One region of the Kitasatospora sp. NPDC096077 genome, then DNA from elsewhere that is predicted to be linked to it. Evidence: riboswitches for the same ligand, from Rfam matches in the RefSeq annotation. Region 1 holds a riboswitch; each other region holds the start of a gene.

Region 1 (4,491 bases):
ACCAGGCTCACGCCTGCCACCCGGCCAAGAGCTGTCCAAGGGCTGTCCACGGACCGTCCACGGGGCGTCCACGGAGGGTTGGCACACTGCTCGCGCGCCGCTCACGAACGGTTCGCGAACCGGTGACGTTCCGCCGGTCGCCGGGCGCCGCCGGTCCAGCGGTTACGGTCGACCCATGCCAGCTCAGCCCGATGCCGCCCAGTCCGCCGCCCAGCCCGACCCCCAGCTCTTCACCTGGGAGTTCGCCGCCGACCCGTACCCCGCCTACGCCTGGCTGCGCGAGCACGCCCCGGTGCACCGCACCACGCTGCCGAGCGGGGTGGAGGCCTGGCTGGTGACCAGGTACGCGGACGCCCGGCAGGCGCTCGCGGACGGCCGGCTGTCGAAGAACCCGGCGCACCACAGCGAGCAGGCGCACCGCACCGGCCGGGTGGGCATCCCGGGCGAGCGGCAGGCCGACCTGATGACCCACCTGCTGAACATCGACCCGCCGGACCACACCCGGCTGCGCCGGCTGGTGTCGAAGGCGTTCACCCCGCGCCGGGTGGCCGAGTTCGAGCCGCGGGTGCAGCAGTTGACCGACCGGCTGATCGACGGCTTCGCGCAGCGCGGATCGGCCGACCTGATCCACGAGTTCGCCTTCCCGCTCCCCATCTACGCGATCTGCGACATGCTGGGCGTGCCGGCCGAGGACCAGGACGACTTCCGCGACTGGGCGGGCATGATGATCCGACACGGCGGCGGCCAACGCGGCGGCGTGGGCCGGGCGGTGAAGAAGATGCGGGCGTACCTGTTGGAGCTGATCCACCGCAAGCGGGCGGACCTCGGCGACGACCTGATCTCCGGCCTGATCCGGGCGAGCGACCACGGCGAGCACCTGAGCGAGAACGAGGCCGCGGCGATGGCCTTCATCCTGCTGTTCGCCGGGTTCGAGACCACCGTCAACCTGATCGGCAACGGGACGTACGCGCTGCTGCGCAACCCCGGGCAGCGGGCGCTGCTGCAGGAGTCGGTGGCCCGCGGCGAGACCGCGCTGCTGGAGACCGGGATCGAGGAACTCCTGCGCTACGACGGGCCGGTGGAGCTGGCGACCTGGCGGTTCGCGACCCGGCCGCTGACCATCGGCGGGGTGGACATCCCGGTCGGCGACCCGGTGCTGGTGGTGCTGGCCGCGGCGGACCGCGACCCGGCCCGGTTCTCCGACGAGAACACCCTGGACCTGGCCCGGACCGACAATCCCCACCTGGGTTTCGGGCACGGCATCCACTACTGCATCGGTGCCCCGCTGGCCCGGCTCGAAGGACGGTCCGCGCTGGCCACGCTGCTTTCCCGGCTGCCCGATCTGCGCCTGGCCGAAAGCCCGGAGAACCTGCGCTGGCGCGGTGGCCTGATCATGCGTGGATTGCGTGAACTTCCGGTCGAATTCAGTCCGGAAGTGCGTTCGCCGCACGCCCGTCCGGAGGCTCCGACACACTGACGCGGGGTCGCGAACGGCCCCTCGGCGACGGTATGAACACCCATCAAACCGGACAAAGCCCCGCCGTCCGTAGGCGATCGAACACGCGCCGTAATTCTTGTGTGATGTCGGCGATATGAGCTTGTGATTGATCTGAGGATCTGTCTAGTCTCCCTGGAGTTCGCAGCTGCGGACCCCGAACGCGGAACGCCGAGTCCTGCCCGCCGCGCCACGGGAAACCGACCAGAACCCTGGGCAGGGGCGGGGGAACCAGGTTTGTTGCCGTTCTCCCACGGCTCGGGGTGAAGCCGCCCACGCGGGACCGTTCCCGCACCCGGCGGCCGGGCCACCTCCCGGTCCGAACCCGACAGCTCACCTCGCAGGCGTGCGGAGAGGGACCCTTCATGCTGCTCGTTGGATCTGGCCGTCACCGTCGTCGCACCCAGGCCGAGAAGGCCATCGCCGTCGCGGGTGTGGCCGGCGTCGGACTCGCGCTGCCGCTCCTCACCGCCACCGGCGCGTCCGCCGCCCCGGCCTCCGCCTGGGACTCCGTCGCCCAGTGCGAGAGCGGCGGCGACTGGGGCATCAACACCGGCAACGGCTTCTACGGCGGCCTGCAGTTCACCTCCAGCACCTGGAAGGCGTACGGCGGCACCGCGTACGCGGCGCAGGCCAACCAGGCCAGCCGGGCGCAGCAGATCTCGGTCGCCGAGAAGGTGCTCGCCTCGCAGGGCCCGGGCGCCTGGCCGGTCTGCTCCAAGAAGGCGGGGCTGAGCAAGGGCGGCGCCCCGGCGGCCGTGGACACCTCCTCGGACGCCAAGCCGCAGTCCGCCCAGCAGCAGTCCACCCCGAAGCAGCAGGCCCCCAAGACCCAGGCTCCCAAGACCCAGGCCCCCAAGCCCGCCGCGAAGCCCGCCCCGCAGCAGGACGACGCCAAGCCGGCCGCCCCGCAGCTGGCCAAGCCGCAGCTGCAGGGCTTCCCGGGCAAGGCCGGCTGGGACGCCGACTCGAAGGTGTACTGGTACCAGAACGGCGGCTCCTGGTACTGGACCAGCCACCAGAGCGTCTACCAGCAGTACGCCCCGCAGGCCGCCGCCCAGTCGCAGCAGGCCCCGCAGGCCGCCGCCCAGGGCGGTCACGACTACACCGTCCGCGCCGGCGACACGCTGTCGACCATCGCCGCCGCCCAGGGCGTGTCCGGCGGCTGGCAGGCGGTCTACGACGGCAACCGCGGCACGGTCGGCGGCAACCCGAACCTGATCATGCCCGGCCAGGTCCTGCACCTCGGCTGAGCCGTCCCCGGACGCATTCCGAGGGGGTCGCGCCCGGCGCGGCCCCCTTCGTCCGCATTCGCCCGCTCCGGCCGGACCGGCTGGGACGAGCAGGTGAACTACCGGTGGGTAGCGGGGCCACACGCTGAGACGGAGCCGAGGTCGAGGTGGCCCCGGGAGCCCGGGCGGTTAGGCTCTGGTCGTAACGACTCCGCAATCATCCGGCCGACCGCACCACCGTGGGCCGGACCCTGCTTCCGCAAGGAGATGCTTCGTGCCGTCCATCGATGTCGTCGTAGCCCGCGAAATCCTCGACTCCCGCGGCAACCCCACGGTCGAGGTCGAGGTCGGCCTCGACGACGGCAGCACGGGTCGTGCCGCTGTGCCGTCGGGTGCCTCGACCGGCGCCTTCGAGGCGCTGGAGCTGCGCGACGGTGACAAGAACCGCTACTTCGGCAAGGGCGTGGAGAAGGCCGTCCTGGCCGTCATCGAGCAGATCGGCCCGGAGCTGGTCGGCTACGACGCGACCGAGCAGCGCCTGATCGACCAGGCCATGCTCGACCTGGACGCCACCCCGGACAAGTCCTCGCTCGGCGCCAACGCCATCCTGGGCGTCTCGCTGGCCGTCGCGCACGCCGCCTCCGAGGCCAGCGACCTGCCGCTGTTCCGCTACCTGGGCGGCCCGAACGCCCACGTCCTGCCGGTCCCGATGATGAACATCCTCAACGGCGGCTCGCACGCGGACTCCAACGTCGACATCCAGGAGTTCATGATCGCCCCGATCGGCGCGGAGTCCTTCTCCGAGGCCGTCCGCTGGGGCGTCGAGGTCTACCACACCCTCAAGGGCGTGCTGAAGGAGCGCGGCCTGTCCACCGGCCTCGGTGACGAGGGCGGCTTCGCGCCGAACCTGGACAGCAACCGCGAGGCCCTGGACCTCATCACCGAGGCCATCCAGAAGGCCGGTTACGTGCCCGGCCGCGACATCGCGCTCGCCCTGGACGTCGCCGCCTCCGAGTTCTACCAGGACGGCGCCTACCAGTTCGAGGGCAAGGCCCTCACGGCCGCCGAGCTCATCGAGTACTACGCCGAGCTGGTCGCCGCCTACCCGCTGGTCTCCATCGAGGACCCGCTGGACGAGTCGGACTGGGACGGCTGGAAGGCCATGACCGTCAAGCTGGGCGACAAGGTCCAGCTGGTCGGCGACGACCTGTTCGTCACCAACCCGGCCCGCCTGGCCAAGGGCATCGAGACCGGCACCGCCAACGCCCTGCTGGTGAAGGTGAACCAGATCGGCTCGCTGACGGAGACCCTGGACGCCGTCGAGCTGGCCCAGCGCAACGGCTACCGCTGCATGATGTCGCACCGCTCCGGCGAGACCGAGGACGTCACCATCGCCGACCTGGCCGTCGCCACCAACTGCGGCCAGATCAAGACCGGTGCCCCGGCCCGCTCCGAGCGCGTCGCCAAGTACAACCAGCTGCTGCGCATCGAGGAGATCCTCGACGACGCCGCCGAGTACGCCGGCCGCGGCGCCTTCCCGCGCTTCAAGTACGAGGCCTGAGCCTCCGAGGCCGGAAACCGTGGGGCCGAAGGTCCCCGGTAGCGCAAGCCTGACCGGTGCCCCGCCGCACACCCCGTAGGGTGTCCGGCGGGGCACCGTCGCGACCAGGAGGGGAAACGGGAGATGGCTGGCTGGAGGATCCCGGGCTTGGCGGCCCGGCCCCGGTTCACGAGCCGGGCGACCGTCCTCGTCCTGGTGCTCTG
Region 2 (4,491 bases), on a different contig from region 1:
GCGACGGCAACTACCGGCAGGAGACCGAGGCGTTCGTCGACGCCGTCCAGAGCCCGATGAAGGTCTCGTACAGCATGCTGGAGAACGGCGGCCACAACTTCGAGACCTGGAGCACGCTGCTGCCGTCCTCGCTGGAGTGGCTGTCCCAGCACCTCAAGGTGCCCGCCCAGCCGGGCCACACCGTCTGACGCCCCTCGGGCGACGCCCCCCTCGGACGAGGCTTCCCTCAGGCGAGCCGGCGCCGAGCACACGATGAACCCCCGGAGCGCCAGCCGATGGCGCTCCGGGGGTTCATCGCATGCTCGGCGCGGAGCCGGTCAGGCCACCCGCTCCAGCGTCCCGGTGTGCAGCTGGCCGACCCGGCCGCCCTCGCCCTCGAAGGTCCAGAAGGCCCGGACGGTCAGCGCGTTGAGGTCCATCACATGACTGACGGTGATCCCGCTCTGCTCCGTCCAGCTGACGAAGTAGATCTCCGGCGCGACCTCGGCGACGTGCAGCCGCACGTCCTCCCACTGGCCCGCCGACTCGCCGAGGCCCTCCCAGCGCAGCCGGGTGCCGTCGGCCGAGTAGGAGTTGCGGAAGGCCGCGCCGTTGTCGACCTGGAAGAGGTAGGTGCGGCCGGCGAAGGCGGGCAGGGACGCGGTCATGGTGGGGCGGGACCTCTTCTCGGAAGCGTGCGCCGCGACGGTCACGGACGGTCACGGGCGGTGCGGATCGTGCGGCTCGGGTTCGGTGCTCTTTGTGCACCGCGGAAAACGCCAGGGTTCCAATTTATCCGACCGGGCGGACTCGGGCGGCCCCGCGCCACGGTACGGTCCGCCATCGCCCGGCCGCCCGCGGTGTGCGACCGGCACATGGGCACGGACGACGCGCCGGTCCTACCGTCCACGCCCATGAGACGTGCCCCCACCAGTGCCCCCACCAGCGCCGCAGCCGGGCTCCCGGCCCGGAGCCCCGCCCGGACGCCCGCCCGGACCCCCGCCGGACGCGTCCCCGCCGCACTCGTCGCGCTGCTGCTGACCCTCACCGCCCTCCTCCTCGGCGCCCCCACCGCCGGCGCGGCCCCTACCGCAGCCACGGCGACCGCCGTCCCCCTCACCCTCGAAGCGACCTTCCCCGCCCCCGGCAACGGCTGGGCGAAGGTCGAGCGCTACCTCGACCCCACCCCGGGTTTCGGCCCCGAGCAGTACCCCGCCGACGGCCGCGGTGACCAGGACGGCGCCCGCCGCACCTACTTCGGCACCGGCGAGCCCTCCTCGGCACGCTTCCTGCTCTACTCGGCCACCGGCTGGGACGCCGGCGGCACCGGCACGCCCGTCCTGCTGGTCCACGGCGCCAACGACAACGCCGACCGGGCCTGGGCGAACCCGGGGGAGAGCGGCACCTGTGGGGCGTCCGCCTGCCCCTCCACCGGCCTGGCCCAGTACCTGGCCAGCACCGGCCGCCGGGTCTTCGCCGTCGGCTTCGCCCACAAGCAGGGCGACAACCTGCTCCAGGCCCAGGCCGTCGGCGACGCGCTCGCCCTGATCCGGGCCCGGCTCGGCGTCCCCCGGGTCGACGTGGTGGCCTGGAGCAAGGGCGAGGTGGCGGCCCGGGCGTACGTGTCCTCGGTGCGCCCGGCGCGGGGACAGGCGTACGCGGGCGACGTGCGCCGCCTGATCACCCTCGGCGGGCCGAACGGCGGGCTCGACTACGTCTACGCACACGGCTGGGACTTCGACCTGGCCACCTGGCCGGCCTGCGGGGGCACCGCCAACGCGCCCTCCCCGCACCTGTACATGACCTGTTACGGAACGTACACGGCGCAGCCCTGCCTCGGCGTGCTGCCGACCGGCGGCAGCGACTGCTACCCGGGCCAGCGCCAGCTGCTGGCCCGCTGGGACGCGACCTACGGGGTGGACACCACCGCCCAGGACTGGTGGACCACCTACTACGGCGGCCAGGGCTTCTACACCTCCGGCCAGGGCATCCAGGCGGCCGTCGACGCCGGCTCGCTGATCGCGCCGCTCCAGCGGGCCGGGATCCCGGCCTCGGTGCCCACCTACCTCCTCGCGGGCGGGTCGGCCGACATCCCGGGCGTGCTGAACGAGAACCGCGGACCTAGCGACGGCATCGTGTTCACCGCGAGCGCCCTGGACACCACCGGCATCGCGACGGTCGGCGGCACCCGGCTGCTCACCGGGCTCAACCACCTGGAGCTGGCCTGGGCGCCGGACGCCGAGGCCCAGGTCGCCGCCTGGCTCGGCTGAAGCTCCGGCCGTGCCCTTGGCCGAGCCCTTGGCTGATCCCTTCGCCGAGTCCCCGGTCGAACTTCGGTCGAGCCCTTGGGTGAGCCTCCGGGCACCGCCCGGGGATTGATCAACTCGCCGACCACGCAGCGTCGTTGATCGACACCACTGTGAGCTGTGCGACAACCGGCCGGATCCAGTTGTCCGTTCACGGACGGACTGCCTAGCCTGCAACGGTCGTCCGCCGTCGCGGACCCCGCCGCCGGGACGCCGAGTCCCGTCCACCCGCCGGCGGGCACTCGAGCACCACAGCGGACGGGAGCGGGGGAACCAAGGTCAGCGCCCGGCCCGTACGCACCAGCGTGCGGGCCGTGGCTAGGGGTGAAGCCGCTCCACAGGCGGCCGGGCAACTGCAGCCCGAATCCGACAGCTCACCTCGCAGGCGTCGCAGAGGACCCGCCATGCACCAGCCTGCCGGGCGCCGTCGCGCGCCCCGCCACGCCCGTCCCTCCCACCGCGGCCGTAACGCCGCCCTCGCCGCCACCGGCGCGATCGCGATCACCGGCGCCGGCCTGTTCGCGCTGCCGTCCGGCGCCCAGGCCGCCACCGCCCCGACCGTCACCCAGGACCGGCTCGCCCCCGCCGCCATGGTCGCCGGCCAGGCCACCACCGCTTCGCTGGCCCTGCACTCCTCGTCCTGCGTCACCGCGAAGACCGTCGGCGTCGGCGTCCGCGACGCCCGCGGCACCAACCTGGACTTCCCGGGCAACGCGAGCAACGTGCAGATATGCCCGAGCGGGTTCAGCTTCACCAGCGGCGCGCGCACCCTGCCCGCCGGGACGTACAATCAGTTCGGCTTCTGGCAGGACCTCGGCGGCGCCTGGCACAACCTGCCCTCGCAGCAGCTGGTGGTCTCCCGCGCCGGTACCGCGACGCCGACCCCGACCCCGGCGCCGACCCCGACCGCCAAGCCGTCCCCGACCCCGGTCCCGACCACCGCCCCCACCGCGCAGCCCTCCCCGAGCGTCACCCCGACCCCGACCCCGAGCGCCACCGCGACCCCGAGCACCCCGGCGCCGTCCTCCCCGATCGCCGGCAAGTCGCTGACCTGGTCCGACGAGTTCAACGGCCCGATCGCCTGGGGCCAGCGCTGGGTCGGTGACAAGAGCACCGCGTACAAGTACGGCAACCACAACCCGGGCGACAACAAGCTCGACTGGCTGAACAAGAACAACGTCACCGTCGCGAACGGCGTCGCCACCTTCACCGCCACCCCGGGCGGGCCCGCCCTGGAGAACGGCCAGCAGTCCTGGAACACCGGTTTCCTGACCACCGAGGGCTCCGCGGAGGGCTTCCAGGTCAAGACCGGCGACTACGCCGAGGCCCGGGTCAAGATGCCCTCCGTGGCCGGCGCCTGGCCCGCCCTGTGGACCTGGAAGAACGGCAACGGGGAGATCGACTCCTTCGAGTACCACCCGGACAACCCGAACCTGCTGGAGCTGACCAACCACGTCAACCCCAGCAACCCGGAGTACTACACCGACGCCAAGGCCGTCGCCGCGGACCAGTGGGTGACCATCGGCACCTACTACGGCGCCAACTCGGTGGACTGGTACGTCAACGGCGTCAAGGTGTACTCGGACAACAAGGGCGTGGGCGCCAACTTCTCGGCGTACCTGATCCTCAACCTCTCGGTGAGCGCCGGAAAGTACCACCCGGCGCCGCAGGGGAACACCCCGATCAGCTTCTCCGCCGACTACGTGCGCGTCTACCGCTAGGCCGTCGCGTAGGCCGTCGAGGCCAGCCGACCCCCAGGACCAGCCGCTCTCAGGAACCGGCAGCCTCCCGACCTCCCCGAGGTCGGGCGGCTGCCGGTTCTTGCGTCTCCACCCGTGCTGTGCAGATGAATTGACGGGGCATCACGTCAGTGGACCCGGAGGTCAGGGCGCCAGGACCTGCCCGAGCCGGGCCGCGATCTGGTGCATCACCGGTACCAGCGCGGACTCCCCCGCCTGCTCCTCCAGGGCCCGGATCCGGGCCTCCGGGCCGGACACCGACAACGCGGTGGGTGTCGGCGCGCCGGGCACCGCGAGCGCGATGCAGCGGACGCCGATCTCCTGCTCCTGGTCGTCGACCACGTACCCGCGCTCGCGCGCCTCGGCGAGCTGGTCCATCAGCTGCTGCGGGTCGGTGAGGGTGTACTCGGTGTGCGCGGGAAGCGGGTTGGGGCCCAGGATCGCGCGTGCCTCGTCCTCCGGCAGCT
Region 3 (4,491 bases), on a different contig from region 1:
CTGCTGGCGATCCCGCAGGTGCACCTGGTGGTGGACGGCTACAACGTGACCAAGACCGGGTACCCGACGCTGCCGCTGGAGCAGCAGCGGATCCGGCTGCTGGGCGGACTGGCGATGCTGGCCCAGCGCACCCAGGCGGAGGTCACCTGTGTGTTCGACGGGCAGGACCTGGACGTCCCGGTCATCATGGCGCCGCCGCGCGGGGTGCGGGTACGGTTCAGCCGGACCGGGGAGACCGCGGACGAGCTGATCCGCCGTCTGGTCCGGGCCGAGCCCCAGGGCCGTCCGGTGGTGGTGGTGTCCACCGACCGGGAGGTCGCGGAGGGCGTGCGGAAGGCGGGCGCGCGCCCGGTGGCCTCGGTGCTGCTGCTGAACCGGCTGGCCCGGCCCTGACCGGGGCCGGAGGGCGTGACGGCAGCTCAGTGCGGTGACCGCGGGGGTGTGCGGATCCGGTGAAGCCCGTGGGGGAACCGGAGTTCACGCCTTCGGGGGAGTGGCAAAACGGATAGATCTTCACTAGGGTCTGGCGTCAAACCTATTTTCCGGAATCTCACCTGATCAGGTGAGTCCGATGGAAGAAGGAGCCGGTCCCTTGGCCTCCCACCGCCGTCCCAAGCAGCCGAGCCGCGCGCGGGTCTCCGTGCTCACCGCGGCCGCTGCGACCGCGGTCGCCCTCTCCGCCCAGGTGGCCGCGCACGCCGCGCCGCAGCCGAACAAGTCGGACGTCAAGGCGCAGATCGACCAGCTCCAGCAGGAGCAGGAGCAGGCGGCCGAGAAGTACAACGGCGCCAAGGAGCGGGCCGACCAGCTCCGCAAGCAGGCCGACCAGCTGCAGGACCAGGTGGCCCGCAGCCAGGACCAGATGAGCCAGCTGCAGGTGGGCCTGGCCCAGGTCGCGGGCGAGCAGTACCGCACCGGCGGCATCGACCCCTCCGTCCAGCTGATGCTCTCCTCCGACCCGTCCGGCTACCTGGAGAAGGCGTCCAGCGTCCAGCAGGCCAGCGCCAGCCAGACCGAGGCGCTCAAGGGCCTGCTCGACCAGCAGCGCCGGCTGGACCAGGAGAAGGCCGAGGCGGCCGCCGTGCTGGCCTCGCTGGACTCCACCACCAAGGACCTGAACCAGGCCAAGTCGGACGTCAACACCAAGCTGAAGTCCGCCCAGGACCTGCTGAACTCGCTCAGCGCCGCCGACCGGGCCGCGCTGCGGGCCCAGCAGCAGCAGGACGACCGCGCCTCGCGCGGCAGCGACCGGGTCGACCTGAGCAACCTGCCGCCGGCCAGCGGCTACGCGGCGGTGGCCGTGGCGAAGGCGATGAGCAAGCAGGGCTCGCCGTACGTGTGGGGCGCCACCGGGTCGAGCACCTTCGACTGCTCCGGCCTGATGGTCTGGGCGTACGGCCAGGCCGGCGTCTCGCTGCCGCGGACCTCGCAGGAGCAGGGCCACATCGGGACCGCCGTCACGCTGGCCACGGCCCAGCCGGGCGACCTGGTGATCTACGGCGGGGACATGCACCACGTGGCGATGTACATCGGCAACGGCATGGTGGTCCACGCGCCGCACACCGGTGACGTGGTGAAGGTGATGAAGGCCGACGCGATGTCGATCAACACCATCCGCCGGATCTGACGGAACGACACGCCGCGAGCCCCGTTCCGGCCCTGTGATCCGCGCCACCCTCCGATCGGGGGTGGCGCTTCGGGTTGGCCCGTTCAGTGGTCGAGCGATGAGACCTGATCAGCTTTGCGTACGGCGGCGATCACGATCAGTCATTTTCACAAAAGAACCTGGGTAATCTTCCGTCTTTTTTCTGACAAGGATTTGAACGGATCACGGTTCAGTTACTAGGGTCGTGCTCCGAACCACCGCACTGTCGATCACCCAGCCTGGGTGGCGGCGGTGGTTACCGCCGAGTTCGCGAAACAGCGGGGCAGGTCGAAGCGACTGCCCGACAGGGGAGCCCAGTAGTCGGGGGCGCTGCGGAGCGGAGCCGGGGAACCACACGTTCCTCCGGGGTGAATCGGCGCCAGGTCGGCCGCGGTAGTGGCCGGTGAGGCGTCGTAGGGCATGCTTCCGGCCCGAACCCGTCAGCTCACCCGGTAGGCGGACGTAGGAAGAAGGAGTCCGCCTTCGTGGCGTCCCATCGTCGTCCCAAGCCCGCCAGCCGCGCTCGTGTCTCGATCCTCACCGGCGTCGCCGCAGCGGCCGTCGCCCTCTCCGCGCAGTCCGGCGCGCACGCCGACCCGCAGCCGACCAAGGACCAGGTCAAGGAGCAGGTCGACCAGCTCAACGAGCAGGCCGAGCAGGCGACCGAGAAGTACAACGCCGCCCAGGAGAAGCAGCAGGAGCTGGAGAAGCAGGTCTCCGGCTTGCAGGACCAGGTGGCCCGGCAGCAGTCGCAGGTGACCGACCTGCAGGGCGGCCTCGCGGAGATCGCGGGCGAGCAGTACCGCAACGGGGGCATATCCCCGACCGTCCAGCTGATGTTCTCCTCCAGCCCGGACAACTTCCTGAACCAGGCCGGTGCGCTCAACCAGGCCGGCAGCACCCAGAAGAACCAGCTGAAGCAGCTCCAGGAGCAGCAGCGCAAGCTGGACCAGGACCGCACCGAGGCCCAGGGCAAGCTCGCCGAGCTGGAGTCCACCACCACGCAGCTGAAGGCCTCCAAGGACGAGGTCCAGAACAAGCTGAAGGCGGCCCAGGACCTGCTCAACACGCTGACCGAGCAGGAGCGCCAGGCCCTCAAGGCGGCCGAGGACAAGGCCGCCGCCGACGCCAAGGCCAAGGCGGACGCCGCCGCGAAGGCCTCCCAGCAGTCGGCCCCGGACCGCGCCTCGCGCGACAACAGCCGCAGCGACCTCGGCTCGGGCTCGACGTCCGCGCCGGTCAAGGTCGCCCCGGGCAGCTCGCACGGTGCCGCCGCACTGGCCGCCGCCGCCTCCAAGGTCGGCAGCCCGTACGTTTGGGGCGCCACCGGCCCCGGCTCCTTCGACTGCTCCGGCCTGATGGTCTGGGCGTTCAACCAGGCCGGCGTGTCGCTGCCGCGCACCTCGCAGGAGCAGGCCGGCGCCGGCACCCGGATCGGCTCGGACATCTCCCAGGCCCAGCCCGGCGACATGCTGATCTTCTACGGGGACGCCCACCACGTCGGCATCTACGCCGGTAACGGCCAGGTGCTGCACGCTCCCAAGCCGGGCGCCTCGGTCCGCTACGAGGCCGTCTCCAACATGCCGCTGGCTTCCATCGTTCGGGTCTGATCCGGACTCCGCCAGAACGCCGGCCAGGCTTTCCCGGGCCCGGTCCTCCGCCACGGAGGGCCGGGCCTGCGGCTTTTCCGGCGACTCGGTCGGATGTCCGAATAGGGGTCAAATATTCGGGCCGGGAGGGGTTTGGACTCACTTGCCCGGACTCGCTAACCTCTGCCACCGGACTCCCGCTCGACGGCCGCCCATCGGGGCGCGGCCGCGGGGCCGCGCCGCAGGACTGGAGCCGCTGCCGCCATGGCCGTGCACCGACGTTCCCAACTGCTCGCCCGTGCGCTGGTACTGACCGCGGCCGCCACCACGGCCCTGGGCGTGGCGACCGCCGGCAGCGCCCAGGCCGCCCCCGGGGCGCCGGACGCGCCCGACCGCAAGGACGTCAAGGCGCAGGTCGAGCAGCTGTACGACGAGGCCGAGCAGGCCTCGGAGAAGTACAACGCCGCCCAGGAGGCCCAGAAGCGGCTCCTCGGCGAGACCACCGTGCTGCAGGGCGAGGTCGCCGAGGGTCAGGAGCAGCTGAACGAGCTGCGCGGCGACCTGGCCACGGTGGCCGGGGCCGAGTACCGGGGCGGCGGGATGACCCAGACCGCCCAGCTGATGCTCTCCACCGACCCGGAGGGCTACCTCGCCCGGGCCCGCACCCTGGGCCAGGCCGCCGAGCGGCAGCAGGAGACGCTGCACGAGCTGGTCACCCGTCAGCGCCGGCTCGACCAGCGCCGCACCGAGACCGCGGCCAAGCTCGCCGAACTCGACCAGGCCCGCCGCTCGCTGGGCGAGAACAAGCAGCAGATCCAGCAGCGGCTGGCCAAGGCGCAGAAGCTGCTCAACAGCCTGGGCGCGGCGGAGCGGGTCCGGATGGTCGCCCAGGACGCCCGGGAGGCCGAGCAGCGCGCCACCCGGGGCACCGACCGGCTGGACCTCGGCAGCACCCCGGCCGCCTCCGAGCGCGGGGCGGCCGCGCTGGCCGCCGCCGTGCGGATGGTCGGTTCGCCGTACGTCTACGGATCCACCGGGCCCCGTGCCTTCGACTGCTCCGGTCTGATGTACTACAGCTGGCGGCAGGCCGGAGTGACCCTGCCGCGGACCTCGCAGGCCCAGGCGTACGCCGGGCAGCGGATCAGCCTCTCCGAAGCGCGACCGGGAGACCTGGTGATCTTCTACCGGGACATGCACCACGTCGGGATGTACGCCGGCGGCGGGGTGATGGTGCACGCCCCGTACCCGGGGGCCAAG
Region 4 (4,491 bases), on a different contig from region 1:
GACGCACAGGGTGACCAGGTTCACGGCGGTGAACAGTCGGGAGGAGAACAGCCCGAGCGGCAGCATCGGGTCGGGCGCCCGCCGCTCCACGGCCACGAAGGCCGCGCCCAGCAGCAGACCGGCCACGCCGGTGACCCAGACGGCGGGGGACAGGCCCTCCCCGGCGGCGGTGAGCGCGTAGGTGATCGCGCCGAGGGCGAGGGCGGCGAGCAGGGCGCCGGGCACGTCGAAGCGGCCGGCGGCGGACTCGTCCCGGCTCTCCGGGACGTAACGGGAGGTCACCGCGATCACGGCGGCGGCCAGCGGCAGGTTCAGCAGGAAGATCCAGCGCCAGCCGGGGCCGTCCACCAGCCAGCCGCCGAGGAAGGGGCCGACGGCCGCCGACACCCCGCCGAGGCCGGACCACAGGCCGACCGCGGCCGAGCGGTCGTCCGGGTGGAAGACGGCCTGGAGCATCGCGAGCGAGCCCGGGGTGAGCAGCGCCCCGCCGATGCCCTGGACGGCGCGGGCGGCGATCAGCACGTGGATGGTCGGGGCGGCGGCGCAGGCCGCCGAGGCGGCGGCGAACCAGACCACGCCGATTAGGAAGACCCGGCGCCGCCCGTAGCGGTCGCCGAGGGCGCCGCCGAGCAGGATCAGGCCCGCCAGGGTGAGCAGGTAGGCGTTCAGGGTCCATTGCAGGGAGGCGAGGGTGGCGCCGAGGTCGGCGCCGATCCGGGGCAGGGCGACGTTCACCACGGTGCCGTCGAGCATCGCCATGCTGGAGCCGAGCACCGTTGCGAGGAGGACCCAGCGACCCTGTGCGCTGCCCAGGCGCAGGGTGCCGGCGTGAGAGGTGGCCACGGGTCGAATCCTGTGCCCACGGGGGTGTACGTGACAAGGGTCACCGGGCGGTGTGTCGGCCGGTGACGGTGGGTGGTCCTCCGGTCGCGCGGTGCCGCGCCGGTCGGCGCAGGGTCGTGGATCAGTGGCTCCGGGTGAACGGATCGTGCACGGACCGTACGGCGGATCATGCGGAGGGTTACCGCGGGGGCGGGATCGGCCGCCGTTTCGAGAGATCGACATTGCTTCACCCGAACGGATGAGTTTTAGTTCAGCGACCGCCCGGCCAGCCCGGACGGATCCGCCGGGTGGAACGCCGAGTCCTGCCGCTGCCGGGTGGCTCGCAACGAACTCTGTACGGCAGGAGCGGGGGACCCACAGGTAAGTCGCCGGACCGGAGTTCGCGCTTTCACAGCGCGGACCACCAGGACCGGCTCGGGGTGAAGCCGCGCATGCGGCCGGGCAACTCCAGCCCGAACCCGACAGCTCACCTCGCAGGCGTCGGAGAGGAAAATTCCATGCCTGCACAGGCTCGTCGTATCGCCCTGCCCCGTGCCGCCCGCATCGGCATCGCCGCCGCCGTCACCGGCGTCTCGTTCGTCCTGCCGCTCGTGACCGCGATGAACGCCCAGGCGACCAGCACCCCGGCCGCCGTCGTCGTGGCCGCCCCGGCCGCTGTCGCCGCCGCCCCGGCCGCCGCTGCTCCGGCCGCGGTCGTCCCGGCCGCCGTCACCTCCGGCTACGTCGCCCCGCTCGCCGCCCCGGTGCTGGGCGAGGCCTACGGGGTGGCGGGCGCCATGTGGGCCTCCGGCCACCACACCGGCCAGGACTTCGTCTGCTCCACCGGCACCCCGCTGCGCGCCGTCGCCAACGGGGTCGTGGTGAAGGCCGCCTACGACGGCGCCTACGGCAACGAGGTCGAGCTCAAGCTCGCCGACGGCAAGTACGCGCAGTACGCGCACCTCTCTTCGATCGGCGTGAAGGTCGGTCAGTCCGTCGCCACCGGTCAGCAGATCGGCTACTCCGGTGCGACCGGCAATGTGACCGGCCCGCACCTGCACTTCGAGGTCCGGACCGGTCCGGACTACGGCTCGGACATCAACCCGGTCAGCTACCTGCGCGCGCACGGCGTCGCGCTCTGAACCACCGGCTCCCGCCGGGATTCCTGAACCACCGCTGGTGCGGGGCGAATCGACCACCCGGGATGGTCATGTCGGGTGACCGCTCGACCGGGTGATCGCCGCACCGGTGGATCTGGTCTTGTCCGGCCGATCTTGCCGGGCGCGCGACGCCGGGCATCCCGCCTGGACGCACGCCCGAATCGTCCAAGTACGTCCAGTACGAGGCCGACTCGGGCGCACGCCCAGCCGGGCGCCCAACGCCGCGCGCTGATCCGCCAAGATCGGCCGGACAAGACCTGGGCGCGGGTCACGCCCACGGCCGGCCCCGGCCGTACGAGAACTCTCGTGCGGCCGGGGCCGGCTACCGTCGTGTCCGGAGTCCTCGTCGGCTCCGGCGTCCCCGGCGCTCCCGGGCCGCGTTCGACGGCTCGAACATGGCGTCAACTCCGCAGGTTCTTCGGATGATCTGTGGTTCCGTGGGCCGTGCCCCGCCGCGCGATCCTGTCCGCAGTCAGCGCCCGGCCGGTCCGACGGGCGGGCGCGCCCGGGTGGACGAGGAGGCCGGATGACCGTCCGGAGCGGGGACGCGGTCGGGCCGCGGGTCGGGTCGGACGGGGTCGACCGGCTGAAGGCGGACTCGGTCGGTCTGCCGGGCGTGGTGTTCATGGCGGTCGCCACCGCCGCCCCGATCACCGCGATGACCGGGAACCTGCCGATCATCATCGGGCAGGGCAACGGGGCCGGGGCGCCCGCCGCGTACGTCCTGGCGACCGTGGTGCTCACGGTCTTCTCGGTCGGGTACGTGGCGATGGCCCGGCACATCACGGCCGCCGGGGCGTTCTACGGGTACGTCTCGCACGGGCTGGGCCGGGTGGCCGGGATGGCGTCGGGGCTGCTCGCGCTGCTGGCGTACATCGTCTTCGAGGCCTCGGTCATCGGCTTCTTCGCCTACTCGCTGCGCGGGCTGGTCCGTTCGCAGGCGGGCGTGGACCTCGACTGGGGCTGGTACGCACTGGTCGGGCTGACGGTGATCGGGGTGACGGCCTGGTTCGACCTGCATCTGACGGCGAAGGTGCTCGGGGTGGCGCTGCTGCTGGAGATCGCGGTGCTGGGCGCGGTCTCGCTGGCCGTGCTGGCCGCCGGCGGCGGGCCGGACGGGATCGTGCTCGGGGCCGTGAGTCCGCTGAACGGGCTGAAGGGAGTGGGGAGTTCGGGCACGGCGGCGGCCGGGGTGGGGCTGGTCTTCGCGTTCTGCTCCTGGGTGGGCTTCGAGTCGACCGCGATGTACGGGGAGGAGTCGCGCGACCCGAAGCGGGTGGTGCCGCGGGCGACCATGGTGTCAGTGGTCGGGATCGGCCTGTTCTACGTGTTCGTCTCCTGGATGATCCTGTCCGGCAATGGAGTCGGGCACGCCGTCGCGGTGGCCGCCGGTGCGGTGCCGGGCAAGGACGGGAACAGCCTGTTCTTCGACCCGCTGGGCGAGCACCTCGGGGCCTGGGCGGTCACGGTGTTCCAATGGCTGGTCGTCACCGGCTCGTTCGCCTGCGCGATAGCCTTCCACCAGTGCGCCGCACGGTACTTGTACGCGATCGGGCGGGAGGGGCTGCTGCACCCGGCACTCGGCCGGACCCATCCGCGGCACGGCTCGCCGTACGTCGCCTCGGTCGTGCAGTCGGCGGTCGCGGCCGGGCTGGTGCTGGCGTTCCTGCTGGCCGGGATGGATCCGTACGTCCATCTGTACACGCTGCTGGCGCTGTTGGGGACGATGGCGATCCTGGTGGTGCAGACCCTGTGCTCCTTCGCGGTGGTCGGGTACTTCCACGTGCAGCGGCGGCACCCGGAGACCGCGCACTGGTTCCGCACCCTGCTGGCTCCGCTGGTCGGCGGGGTGGCGATGGGCGCGGTGGTGGCGCTGCTGGTGGCCGACCGGGGGGCGGTGGCCGGGGCGGCGGCGGGCACCCTGGTGTTCCGGCTGATCCCGTACCTGGTGATCGGGGTGTTCCTGGTCGGGATCGGAACGGCCTTGGTGCTGCGGCGGGTTCGGCCGGAGCTGTACGCGCGGATGGGGCGGATCGTGCTGGAGGACGCGGTGGAGCGCTGAGCGGGGCGGTGCCGGGTGGGCGGCGGGGTCAGTGCCGGTGGGCGGGCAGGCCGTGCTCGGCGGCGCTCAGCAGGGCGTGCATCCGGTGGCCGAAGTCCTCGGTGTCGCAGGCGGGTTCGGGGAAGACCAGGCGGACGTCGCGGTGGCCGTGCGGGTGGTCCAGGCGCAGGACCAGGCCGTGCCGGTCCAGGGCCAGCGGGCGCACGTCCGGGTTGCCGGTGAGCAGGGCCGGGTCGAGCAGCCGGGTGAGCAGGTCGAGGGCGTCGGCGTGGTCGTCGGCCAGGTGGGTGAGCAGGGCGGCCTCGTGCCGGGCCAGCGGGTCGGGGACGGCGTGGGCGAGGTCCTCGGCGGTGAGCGCGCTGGTGCCGTACGGGGTGGACAGGACGGCGTGGGCGACGTCCACCCGCAGGTGCACGCCGAGGCCGTCGTCGGCGAGGTGGGCCAGGT

Evidence for each region. Region 1 has a riboswitch for cyclic di-AMP ahead of ABTZ03_RS23555 (transglycosylase family protein). Riboswitches for the same ligand answer to the same signal wherever they lie in the genome.
Region 2: it holds a riboswitch for cyclic di-AMP, as region 1 does, so the genes downstream of both, ABTZ03_RS15435 (glycoside hydrolase family 16 protein) here and ABTZ03_RS23555 (transglycosylase family protein) in region 1, are expected to answer to the same signal.
Region 3: it holds a riboswitch for cyclic di-AMP, as region 1 does, so the genes downstream of both, ABTZ03_RS28240 (NlpC/P60 family protein) here and ABTZ03_RS23555 (transglycosylase family protein) in region 1, are expected to answer to the same signal.
Region 4: it holds a riboswitch for cyclic di-AMP, as region 1 does, so the genes downstream of both, ABTZ03_RS11150 (M23 family metallopeptidase) here and ABTZ03_RS23555 (transglycosylase family protein) in region 1, are expected to answer to the same signal.

The regions. Positions count from the first base shown of each region.
Region 1 covers NZ_JBEOSV010000028.1:8,774-13,264, forward strand. The annotation lists gene ABTZ03_RS23550 (cytochrome P450 family protein) at 176-1,477, shown strand; cyclic di-AMP (ydaO/yuaA leader) riboswitch at 1,688-1,856, shown strand; gene ABTZ03_RS23555 (transglycosylase family protein) at 1,861-2,748, shown strand; gene eno (phosphopyruvate hydratase) at 3,002-4,288, shown strand; gene ABTZ03_RS23565 (FtsB family cell division protein) at 4,412-4,491, shown strand, end outside.
Region 2 covers NZ_JBEOSV010000013.1:155,310-159,800, forward strand. The annotation lists gene ABTZ03_RS15420 (alpha/beta hydrolase) at 1-188, shown strand, start outside; gene ABTZ03_RS15425 (phenolic acid decarboxylase) at 318-647, opposite strand; gene ABTZ03_RS15430 (esterase/lipase family protein) at 894-2,249, shown strand; cyclic di-AMP (ydaO/yuaA leader) riboswitch at 2,574-2,681, shown strand; gene ABTZ03_RS15435 (glycoside hydrolase family 16 protein) at 2,690-4,006, shown strand; gene ABTZ03_RS15440 (IclR family transcriptional regulator) at 4,169-4,491, opposite strand, start outside.
Region 3 covers NZ_JBEOSV010000039.1:78,382-82,872, forward strand. The annotation lists gene ABTZ03_RS28230 (NYN domain-containing protein) at 1-393, shown strand, start outside; gene ABTZ03_RS28235 (C40 family peptidase) at 593-1,627, shown strand; cyclic di-AMP (ydaO/yuaA leader) riboswitch at 1,964-2,120, shown strand; gene ABTZ03_RS28240 (NlpC/P60 family protein) at 2,131-3,255, shown strand; gene ABTZ03_RS28245 (C40 family peptidase) at 3,499-4,491, shown strand, end outside.
Region 4 covers NZ_JBEOSV010000008.1:178,736-183,226, reverse strand. The annotation lists gene ABTZ03_RS11155 (MFS transporter) at 1-1,065, opposite strand, end outside; cyclic di-AMP (ydaO/yuaA leader) riboswitch at 1,164-1,338, shown strand; gene ABTZ03_RS11150 (M23 family metallopeptidase) at 1,341-1,964, shown strand; gene ABTZ03_RS11145 (APC family permease) at 2,509-4,044, shown strand; gene ABTZ03_RS11140 (DUF2470 domain-containing protein) at 4,073-4,491, opposite strand, start outside.